4 regions of the Micromonospora sp. NPDC023737 genome follow, and region 4 is predicted to be linked to each of the others. Evidence: riboswitches for the same ligand, from Rfam matches in the RefSeq annotation. Region 4 holds a riboswitch; each other region holds the start of a gene.

The links. A riboswitch is a leader RNA that binds a small molecule or an ion and turns the genes downstream of it on or off. The one in region 4 is predicted to bind cyclic di-AMP.
Region 1: linked by a shared signal. The riboswitch ahead of AB0F98_RS16650 (transglycosylase family protein) and the one ahead of AB0F98_RS10010 (NlpC/P60 family protein) in region 4 are both predicted to bind cyclic di-AMP.
Region 2: linked by a shared signal. The riboswitch ahead of AB0F98_RS00690 (C39 family peptidase) and the one ahead of AB0F98_RS10010 (NlpC/P60 family protein) in region 4 are both predicted to bind cyclic di-AMP.
Region 3: linked by a shared signal. The riboswitch ahead of AB0F98_RS23380 (hypothetical protein) and the one ahead of AB0F98_RS10010 (NlpC/P60 family protein) in region 4 are both predicted to bind cyclic di-AMP.

The regions. Positions count from the first base shown of each region.
Region 1 is NZ_JBFAAL010000006.1:298,806-303,222, forward strand. Features, by position in the region: gene AB0F98_RS16645 (hypothetical protein) at 1-791, shown strand, start outside; gene AB0F98_RS16650 (transglycosylase family protein) at 996-1,628, opposite strand; cyclic di-AMP (ydaO/yuaA leader) riboswitch at 1,626-1,827, opposite strand; gene AB0F98_RS16655 (methyltransferase) at 2,123-3,139, shown strand; gene AB0F98_RS16660 (hypothetical protein) at 3,398-3,700, shown strand; gene AB0F98_RS16665 (N-acetyltransferase) at 3,960-4,417, shown strand, end outside.
Region 2 is NZ_JBFAAL010000001.1:153,582-157,998, reverse strand. Features, by position in the region: gene AB0F98_RS00700 (hypothetical protein) at 1-245, shown strand, start outside; gene AB0F98_RS00695 (hypothetical protein) at 397-1,167, shown strand; cyclic di-AMP (ydaO/yuaA leader) riboswitch at 1,474-1,616, shown strand; gene AB0F98_RS00690 (C39 family peptidase) at 1,857-2,675, shown strand; gene AB0F98_RS00685 (alpha/beta fold hydrolase) at 2,798-3,541, shown strand; gene AB0F98_RS00680 (CDP-glycerol glycerophosphotransferase family protein) at 3,560-4,417, opposite strand, start outside.
Region 3 is NZ_JBFAAL010000012.1:109,566-113,982, reverse strand. Features, by position in the region: gene AB0F98_RS23390 (AAA family ATPase) at 1-702, shown strand, start outside; gene AB0F98_RS23385 (cation diffusion facilitator family transporter) at 811-1,725, shown strand; cyclic di-AMP (ydaO/yuaA leader) riboswitch at 1,878-2,010, shown strand; gene AB0F98_RS23380 (hypothetical protein) at 2,024-3,088, shown strand; gene AB0F98_RS23375 (hypothetical protein) at 3,211-3,729, shown strand; gene AB0F98_RS23370 (SRPBCC family protein) at 3,760-4,230, opposite strand.
Region 4 is NZ_JBFAAL010000003.1:261,267-265,683, reverse strand. Features, by position in the region: gene AB0F98_RS10020 (pyridoxamine 5'-phosphate oxidase family protein) at 1-75, opposite strand, end outside; gene dcd (dCTP deaminase) at 175-753, shown strand; gene AB0F98_RS10010 (NlpC/P60 family protein) at 850-1,890, opposite strand; cyclic di-AMP (ydaO/yuaA leader) riboswitch at 1,903-2,039, opposite strand; gene AB0F98_RS10005 (N-acetylmuramoyl-L-alanine amidase) at 2,297-4,300, shown strand.

The DNA of each region.
Region 1 (4,417 bases), on a different contig from region 4:
ACGAGCCCTTTCCCGACGGCCAACTCATGCCGCCCGAGCACTACCGCAACGACCTGGCGGCCTATCCCCGCTCGCAGATACCGGTATGGCTCGCCGGGTATGTCGCCGGGCCCGCCGCACAGGGCCGCGACCCGCGACGAGCGGCGGCCGCGGCAGCAGCCGACGCCGCGGCCGGCCGCACGGCCACCGTCGTGGACGATGTCCCCTCCCTGCCGGACGTCTGGACGCGGTGGGCGGCGCTCTCGGCGGTGTACGCCGGCGTCAGGTCGGATTGGGGACCACGTATCTTCCCCGGGCACGGCTGGTACGAGAGCGACCGCCGCAGCGGATCGGTCCTCTACCTGCTCCCGGGTGAACGCGCGGTCCTCTCCGGCGGGAAGTGGAACTCGGAGCTGCTCGACGCCGCCTACAACGGCGGCCGGCCCCTGCCCGACCTCTACGCCGGAGCACCCGCCTGGGTCACCGACAGCGTCCTCAACACCCGTAACCGCAACGGCCTGTTGACGTTCTGCCTCTGGTGGGATGGCGGCCGGTGGTACCGGGGCGCCACGAACACGTCCGGCGAACTCGACGTTCCCCTCCCCCAGATCTGGACCCCGGACGAGACCGTGCGAGCGATGACCAGCCAGACCGGTCCCGGCACCGCCGCCGCGTGCGGGGGCTTGCTGACCGCGCTCAACGCGCACCGGGGCACCACCCGCGAGGTGGCCGCCCTCTTTACCCGCGTGCTCGGTGCCGACATCGACGCCGCCGTCAACCAACTCAGCCTCGCCGGACTACTGGCCGTCTGAGCGCGGGCCCGGGCGACCGATGCCGGTGCCGCGGGGGATGGACCGCACGCCGATCCGGAACTCGATCACCGCGACCCGGACGCACCGCCATCGGCAAGCGGCCTCCGGGACGGAAGAACCTTCCGCCCCGGAGGCCGCTCAGGCCGACGACGACCCGGGCCGGAACGTGCTCGAAGGCTCGGGTCGCTTCGGAAGCGTGCTCGGTCAGAGGCTGAGCCGCTGACCCGGGAAGATCAGGCCCGGGTCGGCCCCGACCACGCGCTTGTTGCGCTCGTAGAGGGCGTGCCAGCCGCCGGCCACGTGGTGCGTCCCGGCGATCTCCGACAGGGTGTCACCCGACTTCACGACATAGGTGCCGCCGGTCGAGGTCGAGGTGCTGTGCCGCTGGGTGTGGGTGGTCGACTTCGACCCGCCGCCCGAGGAGCGCTTCGACCCGCCGGTCGACTTCGACCCGCCAGTCGACTTCGACGACGTCGAGCCACCCTCCTTGCCGCAGGTAGGCCACGCTCCGATGCCCTGGCCGTCGAGCACCTTCTCGGCGATCGCGATCTGCTCGTCACGGGTGGCGAGGTCGGCGCGGGCGGCGTACTTCGTGCCGCCGTACCCCTCCCAGGTGCTCTGGGAGAACTGGAGCCCGCCGTAATAGCCGTTGCCGGTGTTGATGTGCCAGTTGCCGCTGGACTCGCACTGAGCGATGGCGTCCCAGTTGACCGCGGCCTGGGCGGGGGCGGCGCCGAAGAGCGCGACGGCGCCTGTCACCGCTCCGGCGGCCAGGGCGCCGACGGCGACGCGACGCGCGGTAACGGCACGGTGACGGGCGTGGTACGCAGATGTCATGGATTTCCTCCACGCCGACGAGGTGAGCTGTCGGGTTCGGGCTGAGGTGCCCGGCCGCGGAATGGGCGGCTTCACCCCGAGGCGCCCCTGACGCGGGAAGCCGGTGACTTCGCCGGTGGGCGCCGGGAAACGGTGGGTCCCCCGCTCCTGCCTGGGTGATGTTCCGACGATCGGCGGCAGGATTTGGCGTTACCGGTCGCGGTGTTCACGTTGGCGAACTCGACCGACGCTAGGCAGGATTCGGGGCGATTGCCCACTTCCTGTGAAGTTGTTCACCGGGCCACGCGTGGCGGCCGGCGCTCGAGTTGCGCGCCCGCCTGAGCCGTGCATCGGTGGCACGCGGCCTGGACCGCCCAATCTGGACGATGACGGGTGGCGCGAGGTCACGGACCGTCGAACGAGCCACTACCGGATTCCGGCCTCGCCGTACGTACCGCGGGGACCCCATCGGGCCCGGCGAAATCCGCCACATATGCGCATGCTCTGATGTGCCCATGATCAGTCCAACTCCTCTGATGAGTCTCGTCGCCGGCGTGTGGGGCTTCAAAACCCTCGCCGTCGGCGTCGAACTCGGCCTGTTCACCCGGCTCGCCGGTGGGCGCGCCATCACCGTCGACCAGGCAGCCACCGAGTTCGGCCTGGCCGAACGCCCGGCAGACATGCTGCTGGCGGCGAGCGCCTCCCTCGGCCTGCTCGAGCGGGCGGGCGACGGCTACCGCAACTCAGAGCTCGCCGAACAGTTCCTGGTCGAGGGCCGCCCGTACTACTTCGGCGGGCAGATCCGCTACTCGGACCTGCGCACGTACCTGCCGTGGCATCGCATCGCCGACGCGTTGCGCACCGACCGGCCGCTGACCTGGGATCCGCAGAGCCAGCAGTCGATGTTCGACACCAGCGACCCGGAGATGATCAGCCAGTTCTGGGACGCCATGTACTCCACGTCGAGCTTCACCGCCAGGGCGCTGGCCGGCGCGTACGACTTCGGCGCGCACCGATCGCTGCTCGACGTCGGGGGCGGGGCGGCGGCGTTCCCGATCGAGTTGTGTCGGCACCTGCCGGACCTGCGGGCGACCGTGCTCGATCTGCCGCACGTCCTCGTACGCGCCGACCAGCGGATCGCGGCCGCCGACCTGACCGATCGGATCAGCACCGTCGCCGGCGACTTCCTCGCCGACTCCGCGCTGCCGCGGGGACACGACGTCATCCTGCTGAGCATGATCCTGCACGACTGGGACGAGTCCACGAACCGGGCACTGCTGACGAAGTGCCACGCCGCGCTGCCGCCCGGCGGGGCGATCGTCATCTGCGAGCTCCTGCTGAACGACGAGCGCACCGGCCCGCCGGAGGCGGCGCTGATGGGCATGAACATGCTGGTCGAGACGGAGGGCGGCCGGAACTACTCCGGAGCCGAGTACGCCGCCTGGCTCGCGGCGAGCGGTTTCGTCGACATCCGTACCGTGCCGTTCGATGCTCCGGGCGCCAACGGCGCGGTGGTGGCCCGCCGTCCCTGAACGGACGCCGCCGGCGCAGACCCCGACGACGGTGACCGTACGACGTCATGACACTGCGGACAGTGATCTCGGGTGGCTATTGGGGCGAACGTCCCGTGACGACTGCGACACGTCGACGCGCAGGGCTGGGTGGATCGGGCCTGGTGGGCCACAATCCGGAGCGGAGACCTCGGCAACTCAGTCCGCCCAGCCGCCGGGGTTTACCGGGGGGAGGCAGTGGTGAAGGTAGGGCGGACACGAATCCCAGGGGGGATAGCCATGTCCGAAACACACCGCAGTGACGCCGTCACAGATCGCCCTGACGAGGTGACCGACCCGCTGTTGTGGAAGCTCGCCCTCGAGGTGGCCGACGCGCACGAGCCCGACGGCCAGGGCGGCTGCGACAACCTGCTGTGCGCCGGTGAACCGTGGCCGTGCACCGCGTGGAACAACGCCCAGCGGGCGCTACGCGCCGCGCGGGGTGACGTCAACGCCGACGCCCCGGCGCCGGTCACACTCAACGTCCCCACCGGCTGGTCCGCCGCCCCGATGCTGCCGGCAACCCGCCGCACGGCGGCGTGACGAAGGACCGCGCGGCCTCGTGACGCGACCGGGCGGCACGCCCGGCACGGGTACCAGCCGCGGCCCAGATGGGCCGGCCGGCGCGTGGCCACTTCGGGTACGGCTGCGGGTGGTCCGGTGGCGCAGGAGCTGAGCGACGCCGGACACCGCAGCCCGCCGGGGCGGTGACCGCCACGCCTCCGAGCGACGGACCGTGCCCGCGAAGCCGGCGATCGAATATGGGGTGCGTACCGCCACGCGAGCGCTCTACCGTGCGGCCGTGACTCTCGACATCGCGAGCCTCGCCGAGCGCCCGGACTTCGCTTCCCTGCTCGAGGAGGACTTCGACGGGGCGTGGCCGCCGTTCATGCTCTGGGACCCGATGGGTTCGGTGTACTACAGCGTCGCCCACGACCTGTATCCGGAGTTCGTGTTCGCCGCCGTCGACCCGGCGGAGCCGGGACGCGCGGTCGCCCGGGCGTACGCGGTGCCGCTGCGCTGGACCGAGCCGGAACTGCCCGACGGCGGCTGGGACCGGATGATCCAGCGGGCCACCATCGACCGGCTCACCGGCACCGAGAGCAACATCGTCTCCGCGTTGGAGATCTGCATCCGACCCGACCGGCGCGGCAGCGGGCTGTCCGCGCTGATGCTGGACGCCATGCGCCGGGCCACCGTGCGGCAGGGTTACGACACCCTGGTCGCGCCGGTGCGCCCGAACGGCAAGCACACCCGGCC
Region 2 (4,417 bases), on a different contig from region 4:
CATCCAGCTTCCTGGCCATCGTCGTCGCGGACGACGCGCCCGCGGAGTTCGCCGTCGCGCTCCGGACCGCCGTCGAATCCGTAGGCTCAAGGGTCGCCCCGTCGGCCGCGCACGGTGTTACCCACGAGGTGTTCGCCTCGGCCGCACCGGTTGCCGACCCGGTCACCATCCAGGCGGGCGAGATGTGGCTCCCTCGCGGCGTGGTGGCAGCTGTCCGCTCTCCCCGAGCTCCCCCCGCCGCCTGACGCCGCCGGCGACGCGAGAGCGTTCCGCCGCCGCGCTCGCCGAACCCGTCTTCCGCGCCCGCTCCCGGCGCCCGGCGTGACCGACAAGGCCTCGCACCGGGTGCCGAGTGCGGCTCTCCCGCATCGCGTCTGCTCGCCGTGAGGTACCGACATGGAGAAGACCGTCCTTTACCAGTTTCTCGTCGAGGTGCCGCAGGCCGCCGCCATCTGGTCGGCTCTGCTGGTGCTGGCCCTGATCGTGCTCACGGTGCTGGTCGCCCGTCCGGAGCGCGACCGGCCGGAGGACGGCCGGTCCGCCTCGGCCGGGCCGGCCGACCGGGAGTTGGCCGCAGCCGAGGCTGCCGACCTACGGCGGTACGCCGACGAGGTGGCTGTCGCCGCGGCCGGTGCGGCGCAGACCGCGCGCCGTCGACGGGACGAGTGGCTGGCCGCCCAGGCTGACCTGGACCGGGCCTGGGCGGCGTACGACGAGGCCGAGAGCGCCGCCCGCCGGTACTGCGGTGCCGGCGCTCTGCCGCCACCCCGCACTCCCCACACTCCGGCCGAGTACGCCGCCCGGGAGCGGTATCTGCATCGGGCGGCCACGGCGGCGTACTGGCGAGGCGACCTCACCCTGCGCCAACTCGGCGACGTTTTCGGGTACCGCGACGGCTGGGATCCCCGTCTGCACCCCGTCGAGCAGGAGGTGCACCTGGCCCGGGTGGTCCGGGACGGCCGGCTGGCCGGCTACCGGACGGCCCAGGAGCGGGAGCGCAGTACCTGGCGGGACGCCGAACTCGCCGCCGAGGCGGCCCGTGCCCTGGCCACCGAGGCGTACGCGGCGGCGGCCCGCCTCCGGCCGGGCCGGCTGCCGGCGACTCGGCCCGCTTCCACCGCCCCCGCCCAGGTGGTGACCCGCTGGCAGCCGGCCAGGGTGGGCTGAGCGGGATGCCGGGCCGAATTCTGCCCGGCATCTGCGTGAGCCCGGTCACATGAATGGGGAAACGGTCAGCGGGAACAGTCGGCCCGAATCATCCCCGCCTTTTGGCAAGGTCTCCCTCGGCCTGTCCCGTTGCGTACCCAAGGTGCCGCCGGATCTGCTCGTCCCATTGAGTCACGTCAGCGGCCAAACGCCCGGAAAAATTGTTCGCCGAAACGGGTTTGAGCAGGTGGTGAAGGGTTGGCAGGCCCTCTGTCGACCAGTAGTGTCGGCGCGTCCGGTGCGGTAACCGATCGCAAGAGGCGACGCCGCGCCGACCCGCCTAATCGTGATTCCACGAGCCGGGGACCCACATGCACGTCCGGGGTGAATCCGCGAGCCACGGCCCGCGGTAGGGCGATCTTCCCGCCCGAATCCGTCAGCTAACCCGGTAGGCGGTGCCGGAAGGAGTTCCATCTCTGTGGTGCACGAACCCATCCCTCGGTCCTCCCCGACCCTCCACGGCGCCACGGTGCCCGTGCTCGCCCGTCCCGTAGCGACGAGCTGACTCCGGCACCCGCGTCTTTCCGCCCGACCCACCGGGCGTTCCCTGAGCGATCCACCAGCCGCCCGCGGACCAGGTCCGCGCGGTGACGCCTGCCCGGACTCCGGTCCGGCCGCCGGTCGCTCACCCCCCGAACCGTGGAGGAACCGTGAAGCACACCCTGAAGCGTCAGCTCCGTCGGCTGGCCACCCAGCGCCCCTACCAGATCGCCGCCGCGTCCGCCGCAGCCGTGGTGCTGGCGTCCACCACCGGCGCCCTGCTCAGCGGCGCCGACGACGCGCCCGCCGCACAGCGCGGCTCCGCCGCGGTGGCGGCCGAACTGCGCAGCGACGCCCGCATCGCCCCGCTCGACGACCAGCAGCTCACCACACCGGCGACCAGCTCGCCCACGACCAGTGCGCCGGCGGCGAAGAAGGCCGCGAACCCCGACCTGACCCGCAAGCCGGCAGCGCCCAAGCCGCCGGCGAGCAAGGTCCTCGACTACGACTACCAGGCGCAGACGACCTACTTCTACTGCGGGCCGGCCGCCACCCGGAACGCGCTCAGCGCCACCGGCATCGAACGCAGCCAGGACGACCTGGCCGCGCAGCTCGGCACCACCGAGATGGGCACCAACTCCGCCGAGGACACCACGCGGGTGTTGAACGCGGTGGTCAAGGGCAACCCGTACAAGACCACCATGTTCCCGAGCGCGCCGCGTCCCGCCCAGATGGACCAGCTCCAGGCCGACATCGTCCGGGCCATCACCGACGGGCGCGGCGTGGTCGCGAACATCGTCGGCGACGCCGTCGACACCGACGGTGGCTGGCACTCCTTCGGCGGCGGGCACTACATCGCCGTCGTCGGCTACCGGGACCAGGGCCGTACCGTGAAGATCGCCGACTCGGCGAACCCGGCGGTGCCGTCGTACTGGATCACCACGATCGACCTGGCCAACTGGATGACCACCCGCGGTTACTCCGCCTGACGACCGCGCTCACATCGGGCGCCGGCACCCTGACGCGAGGGGGCCGGCGCCCGTTGTCGTTCAGGGCGGCTGTCGGATGTTCACGCTCGCCGTGCCGACGCCGCCGGTGGCACACTGCGTCCATGAACGACGGTGGCGCGCGTACGGCCGGCCGGCCCACCCTCCTGCTGCTGCACGGCATGGGTGCGACCAGTGAGGTGTGGCTGCCCTGGGCGCCACTGCTGCGGCGCCGCTGGGAAGGGCGCTGGCTGGCGCCGGATCTGGCCGGTCACGGCACGTCGCCGCCGCTGCCCAGGTACTCCTTCGCCGCATTGGCCGAGCAGGTGGTCGCGGCGCTCGCGCCCGGTGACCGCCTGATCGTGCTGGGGCACTCACTCGGCGGCGTGGTCGGCCTGACGCTCGCCGCGCGCGGCGCCGGGCTGCCCGTCGCCGCTGTCGTCGGGCTCGGCATCAAGGCGGTCTGGTCCGACGCCGAACTGGCGAAGACGCGCGAGCTGGCCGCCCGCCCGGTCGCCTGGTACCCCACCCGGGACGAGGCCGCTCAGCGCTACCTGCGGGTCTCCGGGCTGGCCGGTCTGGTCGCTCCCGACGATCCGAGGGTGACGGCCGGGCTGCGTGAGGTGGACGGGCGCTGGCGACTGGCCATGGACCCGGGTGCGTTCGCGGTCGGCGAACCGGACCTGGCGGCGCTGGTGGCTGCCACCGACGTGCCGGTCCTGCTGGCGCGCGGCGAACACGACCCGCTGGTCACCGACGGGCAGCTCCGGCGCTACGGGGTGCCCGTCGCCGCGCTTTCCGGGCTCGGCCACAACGCCCACGTCGAGGACCCGGAGGCGGTGCTGGCGTTGGTCGAGACGTATCGCTGAGCCGGAACCGAAGCGGCCTCAGGCGGTGGTGGAGACGGCGTCGGCCTGCGGCGACCGCGGGGTCAGCGGCTTCCCGGCAGGCTCGAGTTCCCGCCGTGCGGCCTCCAGGAACGCCTCCGCGTACGACTCGGCCGGGAAGCCGCCGAGGTAGCGCCGCCGGGTCTCCCAACGCCGCGCCGACAGCGGGTCGGTGTCGAGCAGTTGGTCCAGCACCTCGTCCAGGTTGGTCATGTTCCGGCGCAGCACGTAACCGGCGGCGGCCAGCGGGAACCGCTCGGTGAACGAGTCGCCGTCGGTGCCCATGTCCGTCACCGCGAACGGCTTGCCGGAGTAGAGGTAGTCCGAGATCACCCCGGAGACGTCGGAGATCAGCGCGTCGGATCGGTTCACGCACTCCACCAGGTTGAGATCCCGGCCGGCCGCCGTGCCCCAGAGGTGCTGCCGTCCGGTCTGGGTCCGGTCGGCGGCCAGCAACTCGGTCAGCCGGCCGAGCTGCCGGGCGGACGCCGGGTTCTGCATGGTGTACGGGTGGGCGCGCAGGATGACCGTCACGCCCCGGTCCAGCAGCCGGCGCAGCAGCGGCTCGGCCACCGGCAGTGAGCAGTAGTCGGCGTCCGCGTGGTGACCGGTCCAGGTCGGGGTGTAGAGAACGGTGCGCGGGGCGGCCGCAGGCAGTCCTTCGGGGCGTACCTCGATCGACTCGACCTGCGGGCGGCCGACCACCACGAACTTCTCGGCCGGGATGTCCACGCCGACTCGTGCGTACCGCTCGATCGCGGCCTGTCCCGCCACGAAGATCCGGTCGAAGATCGCGGACACCGGGTTGGCGCTCGGCGCCTTGTCGCTGTCGCCGTGGTGCAACTGGACGTGGGTGAG
Region 3 (4,417 bases), on a different contig from region 4:
CTGAGCACGTACGCGGACCGGCAACGGGCCGCCCGGGAGGCGGCCCGGGAGCGCCCGGCCGACTACCGGGAGTACGCGCACGTGGTGGTGGACGAGGCGCAGGACGTGTCGCCGATGCAGTGGCGGATGATCGGCCGCCGTGGCCGTCTGGCGTCCTGGACGGTGGTCGGCGACCCGGCGCAGACGGCGTGGACCGGTGATCCGGCGGAGTTGACGCGCGCCCGGGACCAGGCGCTGGGCCGGCGTCGTCGGCAGAACTTCACCCTCACCACCAACTACCGCAACTCGGCCGAGATCTTCGCGGTGGCGGCGGCCGAGATCCGCCGGCTCGACCCGGACCTGGCGCTGCCCACCGCGGTCCGGTCCACCGGGATCGATCCGGTCGAGCTGGCGGTGCCGCGGGCGGAGCTGGAGAGCGCGACGGTGGCGGCCACCGCGGCCCTGCTGGGTGAGGTGGAGGGGACGGTCGGAGTGATCACGCCGGCGCCCCGCCGGGACGAGGTGGCCGGCTGGCTCGGCACGGTCGGCGGGTCCCGCCTACAGGTGGTGACCAGCCTGGAAGCGAAGGGTATGGAGTACGACGGGGTGGTGCTGGTCGCGCCGAGCGAGATCCGGGCGGATCCCGGCTCGGGCGTCCGGACGCTCTACGTGGCGCTCTCCCGGGCCACTCAGCGGCTCAGCACGATCGACCCGACCGGCTGACCGGTCCCCCGGCGGCTCTGCCTCAGCCCCCGGCACGGCCGACAGTTGCACACATTGCGATGTGAGCATATGTTTGAGAGGTTCCGACCGTCGGCGGAGGGTGGTCTCGTGGGCGCAGGGCATGGCCACGACGAGTCGGTGGTGAACGCCGCGCAGCACCACCGCGGCCGGCTCTGGGCGGCATTCGCCCTGCTGGCGGCCCTGATGCTGGTCGAGGCGGTCGCCGCCTTCCGGACCGGCTCGCTGGCCCTGCTGTCCGACGCCGGGCACATGTTCACCGACGTGCTCGGCATCGGCATGGCCCTCGCGGCGATCACCGCCACCCGACGGGCCGGTCACGACCCCCAACGCACCTTCGGCCTCTACCGCCTCGAGGTGCTCGCCGCGCTGGCGAACGCCGTACTGCTCTCCGGGGTCGCGGTCTACGTGGTGGTCGAGGCCGTCGGCCGGTTCGGCGACCCGCCGGAGGTGCTCGCCGGCCCGATGCTGGCGGTGGCCGTGCTGGGCCTGCTGGCCAACGTGGCCGCCTTCTGGCTGCTGCGACCCGGTGCCCGGGAGAGCATCAACCTCCAGGGCGCCTACCTCGAGGTCCTCGGCGACCTGCTCGGCTCGCTCGGGGTGATCGCGGCGGCGCTGCTCATCACGTTTACCGGCTGGTGGTGGACGGACCCGTTGGTGGCGGTGGCGATCGGCCTGTTCATCCTGCCGCGCACCTGGCGGCTCGGGCGGGCGGCGGTCCGCATCCTGGTCCAGGCCGCCCCGGAGCATCTTCAGGTGACGGCGGTGCACGACCGGCTGGCCGCGGTGCCCGGCGTGGCCGGCGTACACGACCTGCACGTCTGGACGCTCACCTCGGGCATGGAGGTGGCCTCGGCGCACCTCACCATGGCGCCCGGCGCGGAGGTCGGCACCGTGCTCGCGGCGGCTCGGGAGGCACTCCACGAGGACTTCCACATCGAGCACGCGACGTTGCAGATCGAGCCCGGCGCGGCCCCTGGGGCCTGCGGGGCGGTCGAATGGTGACGGGAACACCCGGGGTTTTCGGACGCATGATGCGGTTATGCCGTAATTTCCGGTGAGCCCAGCGGCACGGGGAGTCACAACTGCTGCACGAGTCCCACCGGCACCGGTAGGCTCGGTCCCGGTCTCCGCCAGGAGGCGCCCACCAGCGCCGGCGGCGACCGCCGCCTAATCGCCGACGTTCGGCGAGCCGGGGAACCACGTTCCTGGGGTGCATCCGCGCGAGCGGTAGGGATCTTCCGTCCCGAACCCGTCAGCTAACCCGGTCGGCGGCTGACGGAAGGACATGTGCATGCCAGTAGTGGCACCCGTACGACGACGCGCCGCCCGGATGGCGGCCCTGATCGCCGCGGCGCTCGCCCTCGCCCTCGCGGCCACCCCCGGCACCGGCACCGCGGCCACGCCCCCGGCGGCTCTGCCCGCCGCGGCCCCCAGCACCGACGCCGAGGGCGGCACCCCCGCCCTGCGCGCCCAGTTGGAGGCGGCCAGCAAGGGTTGGCTCGACGCGAAGGCAGCCCTGGCCCGCTCCGTGACAAGGCAGCAGCAGCTCGCCGACCGGCTCAAGAAGACCGACGCCGAACTGGCGGAGCGCAGCGGCAAGGTCGGCGAGATCGCCGGGGTCGCCTACCGCACCGGCCGGCTCGGCGCGGTCTCGGCTCTGCTCAGCAGCAGCAGCCCGGAGGGCTTCATGGACCGCGCCGCCGCCCTGGAGGCCGTCGCTTCCAACGAGGACCGGGCGCTGCGTGACCTGATGGCGACCCGGGACGAGGCGAACCGGACCCGCGTCGCGCTGAACGGTGAGATCAAGGAGCAGCGCAAGCAGGTCGCCGTGATGGCGAAGCGCAAGCAACAGGCCGAGCGAGCCCTCGAGGTGGCCAACGCGACAGCGGTCCATTCCTCCGCCGGCGGGTCCAACCGGGGCACCTCCACCGCGAACGCCGACCCGGCGCCACGCAACCCAGACGGCTCCTGGCCCAAGGAGTCGTGCAGCGTCAACGATCCGACACCGGCGAGCGGCTGCATCACCCCGCGCGCGCTGCACGCGCTGGAGCAGGCCAAGGCGGCCGGCTTCAGCCGCTACGTCTCGTGCCATCGCAACGGCGGTTCCGGCGAGCATCCCAAGGGGCGGGCATGCGACTTCGCCGCGCAGAAGAACGGCTTCGGCGGTGACGCCACCGGCGGCGACAAGACGTACGGCAACAACCTGGCCGCGTACTTCATCCGCAACTCCGACCGGCTCGCGGTGCTCTACGTGATCTGGTACCGGCAGATCTGGCTGCCCAGCAGCGGATGGAAGTCGTACAGCGGGGCGGGCGGAGACCCGTCCAGCGATCACACCAACCACGTGCACCTCTCGGTGTACTGACGCCGCGGTGCGGGTGGCGGCCCCGGCGGCCACCCGCACTGCCCGGGTACGTTCCGCAACGTAGCCACGATGTCGCCGGCCGGCGGACGATCCGGCCGGCCCGCACGGGCAGCATCGAGGCCATGACCCGAACACCGCCGACCGTGCGTAAGGCTCTGCTCACGCTGCACCTGGTCACCTCACTGGGCTGGCTCGGGACCGACCTCGTACTGCTCGCGTTGGGCGTGGCGGTGCTGCGCGGCGCCGACGCAGCCACGGTCTATCCGGTCGCCGCGTTGATCGGCACGACGCTCTTCACGCCGCTGGCCGTAGCGGTGTGGGTGGTCGGCGTGGCCAGCGCCCTGCTGACCCCGTGGAAGCTGTTTCGGTACCGCTGGGTGCTGGTGAAACTGCTGATCACCACGGTGATGGTCGGGCTCGTGCTGTTCCTGCTCACGCCGAACCTGCGCGCCGCCGGCGACCTCGGGGCCGCGCTTCCGGCGCACGACCGCGCCGACCTGGTGATCGCGCCCGCCGTGTCGACCAGCTTGATGATCATCGCGACGGTGCTCTCGACGTACAAGCCGTGGGGGCGGATGCGGCCGGCCGGACCGGCGGCGAGGCGCGGGCGCCCCGCGGTGGCCGGCCGCGCGGGTGCCTGATCGTTTCGCCGGCCGCTGTCGCGGTGCCGGTCATTGTGCGGTGGGCGGGCTCTCCCGGTGTCGTTCGAGCGCGGAGACGAGCCGGTTGGCCAGTGCCAGGTGCGCCGCGCGGGCCTGCCGGAAGGCGTACGCGAACAGCGGCGCCGGCGCGGCGAGGGTGATCTCGACGTCGATGCGCACGAGCCCGTCCGCCTCGGCACGCAGCAAGGTGTGATTGCGCACCATGGTCGCCGGCCACTGCCGAGCCACGGTCACGATCTCGTCGTCCGCCCGGACCAGCACGTCGGCCCGGTACGTCACCGGGAACCGCAGCGACCCGGCGGCCAGCCGGTCGGTGATGGCGTAGCTGGCCCTGGCTCCCGGCCGGGGCGGCAGGCGGCGGACCCGGACGACCAACGGGTGCAGTGCGCCCTGCCGGCCCAGGTCGCCGAGCAGCGCGGCGGCGTCGGTCAGGGCACAGCGCGCCTGCACGGTGTAACTGAAGGAATCGCGCCTGAGCACACCGCCTCCCGCCGTCGCCGGTCGCCCGATCCTCGCCTACCCGAGGCGGGGTGGCAACGGCTGAGCGGGCCACGGAGCGCATGCCGTGGTTTCGGATACCTGTCGCATGACGGGCGGCGCGGGCCGCGGGAGCCGGAACCAGGGCCGGAGGCAGCGCGTGAACGGACACGCGTTCGCGCCACTCCCC
Region 4 (4,417 bases):
GTACTGCTGCATGAGAACGCGGATCCCGTCGGCGAGCCGGGGCTCGTCAGCTGCGAATTCGGACCAGGAAGCCATGCAGGCATTCTATCGAACAAATGTTCGACGAGCGACACGACGCGCTGGTCACCGACACCGGATTCGAGTCGTCCGAACGGGCCTCGCTATGGTGGTGCGATGCTGCTCTCCGACCGCGACCTGGTCTCCGAGATCAAGGCCGGCACGCTCGGGCTGGAGCCGTTCGAGCCCACCCTGGTGCAACCGTCGAGCATCGACGTACGTCTCGACCGGCTCTTCCGGGTCTTCAACAACCACCTCTACACGCACATCGACCCGGCACAGCAGCAGGACGACCTGACATCGGTGGTCGAGGTACCCGACGGGCAGCCGTTCGTGCTGCACCCGGGGGAGTTCGTGCTCGCCTCGACGCTCGAGGTGATCTCGCTCGGCGAGCAGCTCGCCGGCCGGCTGGAGGGCAAGTCCAGCCTGGGCCGGCTCGGCCTGCTGACCCACTCCACCGCCGGCTTCATCGACCCGGGATTCTCCGGCCACGTGACGCTGGAACTGTCGAACGTGGCGAACCTTCCGATCACGCTCTGGCCGGGCATGAAGATCGGCCAGCTCTGCATCTTCCGGCTCTCGTCACCCGCCGAGCACCCGTACGGTTCGGCCGTCTACGGCTCGCGCTACCAGGGTCAGCGTGGCCCGACGCCGAGCCGGGCGTGGCAGAACTGGCGCACCTGGCCCACCCGCTGACCGGCGATCGGCCCCGGAACCCGACGCACCTCGCGCCTCACCAGGCGCACGGAGAGGCCCCTCCCACTCGGTGGAAGGGGCCTCTGCGCGGAACGATCAGTCGGGACGACCGAAGCTGTGGATGGGGCCGTCGTCGACCTTCTTCATCTTGATCGGCACCCCGGCCTGGGAGGCGTGCACCACCCATCCGCCGCCGACGTACATGCCGACGTGGTGCAGGTCGCTGTAGTAGAAGACGAGGTCGCCGGGGCGGAGGTTGGCACGGCTCACCGTCTTCGTCACCCTGCGCTGCTGCGCGGCGTTGTGCGGCAGTGACACCCCGGCCTTGGCCCAGGCCGCGAGCATGAGCCCGGAGCAGTCGTACGAGTCGGGCCCGTCGGCTCCCCATACGTAGGGCTTGCCGATCTGGGCGCAGGCGAACTTCACCGCCACCCCGGCGGCGCCACCCGGATAGGTGGCCGGGCACGGGGCCGGACGCAGCGGGCCGCCGCCGCCGTTGCCGTACACCTTGATCCGCAGCTTCTGCAGCCGGTCGATCTCGGCGTTGATCTGCTTCTTCTTCGCGGCCAGCTGGGCCTCGGTCCGGGTCAGCTGGGCGACGAGCTCGTCCAGCGGCGCCTTCTGCCGGGCCAGTTCGTCGCGCAGGTCGACGACCTGGGCGACGTCCGTCTGCTGGTTGTGGGCGAACCGGTCGAGCAGCTCCAGCTGGCCGACGACGTCACTCGGTGACTGGCTGCCGAGCAGGGCGTTGACGGTGGACAGGTTCTCACCCTTGTACGCCCGCACCGCGAGCACGCCGACCTTGTCCATGGCCTGGTCGATCCGGAGTTGCAGTGGCTTGATCCGAGCAGCCAGCGCATCGGCCTGCTTGCGCTTGGCCACGAGCTCCTGACGGGTGGCGTTGTGCCGCTCGATCACGGGTTCGAGCTTGTTCCAGTCCTGGTCGATCTGGCGCTCGATCTCGGCGACCGACGGGTCGGCGTGCGCCGCTGTGGCACCGCCGGTCAGGACGACGCTGACGCCGATGAGGGCGGCGAGGACGGTGGTGATGCGGGACCAGCGTGGACGCGGCGCACCCGTCGTCGGGCCGGCTGTCGCCGACCGTCCGGACGGCGGCCGCGGGGCATGGTGTGCCACCGGGCTCCGTACTCCTTCTTCCTGACCGCCTACCGGGTTAGCTGACGGGTTCGGGCGGGAAGGTCGGCGCCCTACCGCAGTGGCTGCGGATTCACCCCGGAAACCTGGGTCCCCGGCTCGCTCGGCGAGCGACTCGGCGGTGTCGGACCGTTACCGCCCGGGTTGGACGGACCTGCTGCCGGCCGACGAATGATCAGCCTAGAGAGCGCCGTTACCGATCCGCAACCCGTCAGACGGTGACACTCCGTGTGTGACGCAGCGGGAGCGCACCCCTCGTGCGATTCCGAAGATTTTCTTCCGAACCCCCCGATCAATGGAAAGGTATTGACCAGGGCGCGACGGTGGAGCGAAGGTGACCAATACCTAAGACCCATCCGTACCTGGGGGTTCGATGCAACGATCGACCATGTCGAGGAGCAGGCGCGCCCTGCTCGCCGCCGCGGTGGTCACCGCCGCCGCGGCCGTGCCACTGACCGGCGGCCCGGCCGGGGCCGCGCCGGCCGGCGACCGTCAGCAGCAGTACGCCGCCGCGGCGAAGGAATACGGCGTGCCGGAGAGCGTCCTGCTCGGCGTCTCCTACCTGGAGTCCAGGTGGGACACCCACGCCGGCAGGCCCAGCACCAGCGGCGGCTACGGGCCGCTGCACCTCACCGACGCGGCTCACGTCGCGAGCCTGACCGCGGGCCACCACGTCCACCAAGGCGAGGACCCGCGCGGCGACACCTCCCGGCCGCTGACGGTCGCCGCGCCCGGAGGAGCCGAACCGTCCGCCGCGCCGGCGTCCGCGGCGCTACAGACCCTTCAGGCCGCCGCAGCGCTCACCGGGGCCGACGCCAGGGCACTCCGTACCGACCCGGCGGCCAACATCCGTGGCGGCGCGGCGCTGCTCGCCTCGTACCAGAAGCAGCTGGGCGGCCCGGTCGGCTCGGAGACCGACCCGGGAATCTGGTACGGCGCGGTGGCGCGCTACTCGGGAGCCGACACCGAGGAGACCGCTTCCGCCTTCGCGGACGAGGTGTACGACCAGATCCGCGCCGGTGCGAACCGACGAACCGACGACGGCCACCAGGTCACCCTCGCCGCGCACCCGGTGACCGCGCGGGCGGACACGGTGCACCGCCTCGGGCTGCGCAAGTCGCAGCGCCCGGACCGGGTGGAGTGCCCGGTCCGGCTCGGCTGCGAGTGGATTCCCGCGCCGTACGAGCAGTACGGCCCGGGCGCCGGCGACTACGGCAACCACGACCTGGGCGACCGGCCGGCCCAGCAGAAGATCGAGTACATCGTCATCCACGACACCGAGGGGTACTACGAGCCCAGCGTCGGCCTCGTGCAGCAGGCCGACTACCTGGGCTGGCACTACACGCTGCGCTCGGTGGACGGCCACGTCGCGCAGCACGTTCGGACCAAGGACGTCGGCTGGCAGGCCGGCAACTGGTACGTGAACGCCAAGTCGATCGGCATCGAGCACGAGGGCTTCGCCGGCCATGGCACCTGGTACACCGAGGCGATGTACCGGGCCTCGGCCAAGCTGGTCCGGCACCTGGCGCTGAAGTTCGGCATCCCGCTGGACCGGCAGCACATCATCGGGCACGACAACGTTCCCGGCACCGTCGCCTCGACCGTGGCCGACATGCACTGGGACCCGGGCCCGTACTGGGACTGGTCGCACTACTTCGATCTGCTGAAGGCGCCGTTCCGGACCACCGGCACCAAATGGACCGGCCTGGTCACCATCGACCCGGACCTCGCCGTCAACCGGCCGGCGTTCGTCGGCTGCAACCAGCAGCCGCCGGGCGTGCCGAGCCCGCCGCCGCCGGCCGAGCCCTGCCCGCTACGGGGTTCCTCCGCGGTCATCCTGCACAACGCGCCGAGCCACGACGCCCCACTGGTCAACGACCTGGGTCTCCGTCCGGACGGCTCGCCGAACACCATGTACATCTCCGACCACGGTGCCCGGGCCTCGGCAGGCCAGACGTACGCGGTGGCCGAGGTCCGCGGTGACTGGACGGCGATCTGGTACCTCGGCCAGAAGGCGTGGTTCCACAACCCGGCCTCGGCACCGACCGCGAAGTGGGCCACCGGGTTCGTGGTGACTCCGAAGCCGGGGAAGGCGACTATCCCCGTCTACGGCCGGGCTTACCCGGAGCAGGCCGCCTACCCGGCCGGCGTGCCGTACCAGACGATCTCCCCGATGCAGTACACGCTCACCGCCGGGCAGCGGTACGCGGTCGGCGACGTGCTGCCGAGCGAGTACTACAAGGCCTCCACCTTCGACGGCTCGTCCCCAGGCGACTGGACGGTGATCCGGGGCGACCTGCGGTACGTGCAGATCCAGTTCGGCCACCGCATCATGTACGTCAACCTCGACGACGTGCTGCTGCTCCCGTCCGCGGTGGGCGCACCCCGCTGACGGACGGGGTGCGGCACCCCGCCGAGCGGGTCGTTCCGCCGTACGGAACGGGCTCGGGCACCGCGCCGAGCCGGCTCCGACACCTGGCTCGATGAGCGTCACGAGAAACGCGAGGGC